Oharaeibacter diazotrophicus: one gene and its partner. The protein of the gene in region 1 interacts with the protein of each later gene in a pairwise test. Links are inferred from orthologs where the notes say so. Each region holds a gene or a part of one and is shown on either strand. Other genes may lie near its edges.

Evidence for each region.
Region 2: the proteins of hflK (region 1) and ftsH interact in binary tests that used the Escherichia coli proteins (3 or more experiments, as listed by UniProt). The link is inferred for Oharaeibacter diazotrophicus from one-to-one orthologs.

Annotation. Positions count from the first base shown.
Region 1 is NZ_SNXY01000007.1:757,494-760,333, forward strand. It holds hflK (FtsH protease activity modulator HflK), read right to left. Parts: upstream 2,075-2,840; coding sequence 926-2,074; downstream 1-925. Other genes in the region: hflC (protease modulator HflC), read right to left, coding at 1-926; EDD54_RS12080 (dihydrofolate reductase), read right to left, coding at 2,255-2,788.
Region 2 is NZ_SNXY01000007.1:233,663-236,592, reverse strand. It holds ftsH (ATP-dependent zinc metalloprotease FtsH), read left to right. Parts: upstream 1-469; coding sequence 470-2,392; downstream 2,393-2,930. Other genes in the region: rpsU (30S ribosomal protein S21), read left to right, coding at 2,679-2,930; tilS (tRNA lysidine(34) synthetase TilS), read left to right, coding at 1-278. UniProt on the Escherichia coli protein: Acts as a processive, ATP-dependent zinc metallopeptidase for both cytoplasmic and membrane proteins. Plays a role in the quality control of integral membrane proteins.

The DNA.
Region 1 (2,840 bases):
GCGGCCGGCGGCGCCACCGACGGTGCGGTCGGCACGGTCGCCGGAGGCACCGCGGACTTGCCGCTGTCGCGGAAGTAGCGGAAGAACTCCGTGTCCGGCGTCAGCACCATGGTGGTACCGGTGCCGAGCGCGTCCGCGTAGGCCTGCATCGAGCGGTAGAACTCGAAGAACTCGGTGTCGAGCGTGTAGGCGTCGGCGAAGATGCGGTTGCGTTCCGCGTCGCCCTCGCCGTGCAGGATGTCGGCGTCGCGGTTGGCCTCGGCGACGAGCACGGTGGCCTGACGGTCCGCCTCGGCGGTGATCCGGCGCGCCTCCTGGGTGCCCTCCGCGCGCAGTTCCGAGGCCTCGGCGAGGCGTTCGGAGCGCATGCGGTCGAAGGTGCGGTCGAGCACGTTCTCGGGCAGCTCGGTGCGGCGGATGCGCAGCTCGACGATCTCGATGCCGAGCGTGGCCGCCTCCGGACGGACGAGGTCGCTGACCTCCTTCATCATCTCCGAGCGGGCGTCGGAGAGGGCGGCGTCGAAGGTGCGGTTGCCGTAGACGCGCTTGAGGGCGGCGTCGAGGCGGGTCTTGAGGCGCTCCTCGGCGAAGGTCAGGTTGCCGGCGACCGATTCCCTGAAGGCGCGGGGATCGGTGATGCGGTAGGTCGTGAAGGCGTCCACGACGTACTGACGGCTGTCCTTGACCTGGACGATGTTGTTGTCGAGCTCGAGGGTCTGCAGGCGTTTGTCGATGATCTGGACGGTGTCGACCACGTTGGTCGGCACCTTGAAGTAGATGCCGGGTCGGGTGATGACGCGCTGGATCTCGCCGAAGCGCAGCTGGATGGCCTGGTCGCGCTCGGTGACGACGAAGGTCGCCGAATAGGCGATCAGCGCGAGGACGGCGGCGACGATCAGGACGAAGGGCAGGGCGATCTGGCGCATCAGCGGACCTCGCCTTCGGTGGTGGTGCCCTGAGCGGCGGCGGCCGCCGCGGCGCCACGGCGCAGCTCCGGCAGCGGCAGGTAGGGCACGACGCCGTTGCCGGCGTTCTCGCCGAGGATGACCTTGTCGGACTTGGACAACACGCCTTCCATGGTTTCGAGGTAGATGCGCTTGCGGATCACCTCCGGCGCCTTGGCGTACTGCTCGTAGACGTCGCGGAAGCGCTGGGCCGCACCGGTTGCCTCGGCGATGACGCGGTCGCGGTAACCGATGGCGTTCTCGCGGATCTGGCTCGCCTCGCCGCGGGCGTCGCCGAGACGCTTGTTGGCGTAGGCCTGGGCGTCCTGCTTGACCTTGTCCTGGTCCTGCTGGGCGCGCTGGACCTCGCCGAAGGCGTCGGACACCTCGCGCGGCGGGTCGGCGCGGGTGACGTTGACGCCCTTGACGCGCACGCCGGCCTGATAGGTGTTCAGCGTCGACTGGATCAGCTGCGCGACGGCGACCTGGGCGGCGTCGCGGCCGGTGGTGCGGAACTCGTCGGCACGGGTGCGGCCGACGTATTCGCGCATCGCCGATTCGGAGACGACGCGGACGAGGTTCTGCTGATCGGCGATGTTGAACAGGTACTTGATCGGGTCGTCGATCTGCCAGAGCACCGAGAACTCGACGTTGACGAGGTTCTGGTCGCCGGACAGCATGATCGAGCCGTCGCTTGTGGCGCGGGCGGCCGAACCGATGTTCTCCTGGTTCTCCTTGCGCAGCGGCGGCTTCTCGACCGATTCGATCGGCCAGAACATGAAGTGGATGCCCGGCTCGTTGATTTCGGGCTTGACCTCGCCGAAGCGCAGTTCGACGCCGACCTCGTCCGGCTGGACGACGTAGACGCACTCGTAGATCCAGAAGGCGCCGACCACGGCCAGCACCAGCGGCGCGAACAGACGCGCGCCGCCCTGACCGCCGGGGCCGCCCGGCCCGCGCGAGCCGCCGGGCAACAGGCGCCGGAGCTTGTCCTGGCTGCGCCGGAGCAGTTCCTCGAGGTCGGGGGGATTGTTGCCGCCACCGCCACCGCCGCCGCCGCGCGGCGGCTGGCCCCAGGGCCCGTTTCCGCCGCCCTTCCATCCGCCGCCGCTCTGGTTGCTCCAAGGCATGAGGTCCTGGTCCTCCGGTCGAGTGGGGAATTCCCGCTGTGGCCTCTCGGCTTATACGGGGTCGCCGCGGCCTTGGAAACCGCCGTTCCCGGCCGTCGGGCGGCATGGGTAACGCTTCCAAGGCGTCGGGCGCGCCGCCGTCAGGTGGGGCTCGGCCGGGGCGAAGTCAACCGCGGGCGGTCACCGATCCGCCGCTTTCGGCGCGCGGCGCTCGTAGTCCTGCCAGAGCGCGTCGGTGCTGTCGCGCTCGCCGCGCGGCATCGGCTCCTCGTGGACGAGGTCCCAGTCGGCCGGATCGATCGCCGGGAAGCGGGTGTCGCCGTCCGGGCTCGCCGCGACGCGGGTGACGCGCAGGCGGTCGGCGCGGCCGATCAGGGCGGCGTAGAGCGTGCCGCCGCCCCCGACGACGAACTCGTCGAGGCCCTTGTCGGTGGCGATGCGCCGGGCCGCCGCGACGGCGGCGTCGAGGTCGGCGAACACCGTGACGCCGTCCGGGCGGTAGTCCGGATCGCGCGAGACGATCAGGTTGTCGCGGCCGGGCAGGGGGCGGCCGATCGATTCGAGCGTGCGCCGGCCCATCACCACCGGCTTGCCGAGGGTGATCGCCTTGAAGCGCCGGAGGTCGCTCGGCAGCTGCCAGGGCATATCGCCGTCGCGGCCGATCACGCCGTTCTCGCCGAGAGCGACCACGATGGTCATCTTCGGCGCGGTCACGGCGCCTCCTCCGCGAGCCGGCGGAGCGCCTCGCCGGACAGCCGCACCTGTT
Region 2 (2,930 bases), 520 kb from region 1 along the record:
TCTACGCCGAGGCCGGCCGCGCCGGCTTCCCGGTGCTCGCCCTCGACCGGCCCGGCCGCCACGTCTGGGACGGCCGCTTCGCCGTCGACGTCGCCGTCGCGCCGCCGCCGGGCGCGCGCGTCGTCGCCGGCCGCGACCTCGCCGCCCTGCCGCGCGCCGCCGCCGCCGGTCTGCCACGGCTCGACGGCTGGGACCCGCCGCCGGGTGCGGTCGTGCTCCGCCCGCTCGGCGCGGCGGGAACGAGCGCCGGCGACGAGGAATTAGTGATTTCGCGATAGTCTTTCGGGGGTATGGGCTGCCGCGCGTTGCGGCGGCCGGTCGCTTCGTGCCAGATCGGTACGGAACGCGACCGTCGTCGGGTTGGCAACGCTCGGCGGCGAACCTATGTTACCGGCTGTCGCGACGGGTCCGGTCCCACCGGCTCCGCCGCCCTTCCCACTGCCGCCCCCGGGCGACGCCAAGGTCGACGATGAACGCCAACTTCCGGAACTTCGCCCTGTGGGTCATCATTGGGCTGCTGCTGATCGCCCTGTTCCAGCTCTTCCAGAGCCCGGGGCAGCGTCAGGCGTCCAACGACATCGCCTTCTCGAAGTTCCTCCAGGAAGTCGAGCAGAAGAACGTCCGTGACGTCACGATCATGGACCAGACCATCGTCGGCAGCTACGGCAACGGTCAGACCTTCCAGACCTACGCCCCGCCCGGTGCCAACTACATCGACGCGCTGACGCGCAACGACGTCACCATCAAGGCCAAGCCCGCCACCGAAGGCTTCTCCCTGGTCGGAACGCTGATCTCCTGGCTGCCGATGCTGATCATCTTCGGCCTGTGGATCTTCTTCATGCGCCAGATGCAGGGCGGTGCCGGCGGCAAGGCGATGGGCTTCGGCAAGTCCAAGGCCAAGCTGCTGACCGAGGCCCACGGCCGCGTCACCTTCGAGGACGTCGCCGGCGTCGACGAGGCCAAGGAGGACTTGCAGGAGATCGTCGAGTTCCTGCGCGACCCGCAGAAGTTCCAGCGCCTCGGCGGCCGTATCCCGCGCGGCGTGCTGCTGGTCGGCCCCCCGGGCACCGGCAAGACGCTGATCGCGCGCGCCGTCGCCGGCGAGGCCAACGTGCCCTTCTTCACCATCTCCGGCTCGGACTTCGTCGAGATGTTCGTCGGCGTCGGCGCGTCCCGCGTCCGCGACATGTTCGAGCAGGCCAAGAAGAACGCCCCCTGCATCATCTTCATCGACGAGATCGACGCGGTCGGCCGCCACCGCGGCGCCGGCCTCGGCGGCGGCAACGACGAGCGCGAGCAGACGCTGAACCAGCTGCTCGTCGAGATGGACGGCTTCGAGGCCAACGAGGGCATCATCATCATCGCCGCCACCAACCGGCCGGACGTGCTCGACCCCGCGCTGATGCGCCCGGGCCGCTTCGACCGCCAGATCGTGGTGCCGAACCCCGACATCGTCGGCCGCGAGAAGATCCTGAAGGTCCACGTCCGCAAGGTGCCGCTCGCCCCCGACGTCGACCTGAAGACCCTCGCCCGCGGCACGCCCGGCTTCTCGGGCGCCGACCTGATGAACCTCGTCAACGAGGCCGCGCTGCTCGCCGCGCGCCGCTCCAAGCGGCTGGTGACGAACCAGGAATTCGACGACGCCAAGGACAAGATCATGATGGGCGCCGAGCGCCGCATGGTCATGACCGACGACGAGAAGCGCCTGACGGCCTATCACGAGGCCGGCCACGCCATCGTCGCGCTCAACATGCCGGCCTGCGACCCGATCCACAAGGCGACCATCATCCCGCGCGGCCGGGCGCTCGGCATGGTGCAGTACCTCCCCGAACGCGACCAGGTGTCGATCTCCTACGAGCAGCTGACCAGCCGGCTCGCCATGGCCATGGGCGGCCGCGTCGCCGAGGAGATCTTCTTCGGCGACCACAAGGTCACCTCGGGTGCCCAGTCGGACATCGAGCAGGCGACCCGGATCGCGCGGGCCATGGTGACCCGCTGGGGCTTTTCGCGCGAGCTCGGCACCGTCGCCTACGGCGAGAACCAGGAGGAGGTGTTCCTGGGTCACTCGGTGTCGCGCCAGCAGAACGTCTCCGGCGAGACGATGAAGAAGATCGACAGCGAGATCCGCCGCTTCGTCGAGGAGGGCTACCAGGAGGCCCGCCGCATCGTCACCGAGAAATACGACGACATGGACCGCCTCGCCAAGGCGCTGCTCGAATACGAGACGCTGACCGGCGACGAGATCAAGAACCTGCTCGCCGGCAAGCCGCCGATGCGCGACGCCTTCGACGAGCCGCCGCCGCCGCGCGCCTCGGCGGTGCCGAGCACCCGGCCGAAGCCGAAGGCCGGCGAGGAACCGGGCGGCCCCGGTCTCGAGCCGCAGCCGGGCTGAGTCGCGCGCCGCTTTCCGTCCGACGACCCGAGACCCCGCCGCGGCCCGCCGCCGGCGGGGTCTCCCGTTCGGGCGCCCCTGCCGACGGGGTGCCCGTTCCGGCGCCCCCGCCGAGATCCCCGCGTTTCCGGGGGTGGAGGCCGAAAAAAGTGGTCCGACGCCGAAAAAAATGAGGCGCGCCGGGCCAAAGCCTGATAACGGAATGCCACCGTCCCGCACTTGGGTTCCACACCGAAGCGCCGGCGACCTCGCCGATCGAGGCAGCCGGGCAGTCATGGGGTTTCATTTGCAAGTTCTCGTCCGCGACAACAACGTCGAACAGGCCCTCCGCGTCCTCAAGAAGAAGCTGCAGCGCGAGGGCATCTTCCGCGAGATGAAGCAGCGCCGCGCCTACGAGAAGCCGTCGGAGCGCAAGACCCGCGAGCACGCCGAGGCCGTCCGCCGCACCAAGAAGGCCGCCCGCAAGCTCGCCCAGCGCGAGGGCCTGATCCCGGCCCCGAAGAAGAAGGTCCGCGAGACCGGCCGTCGTCCGGCCGCT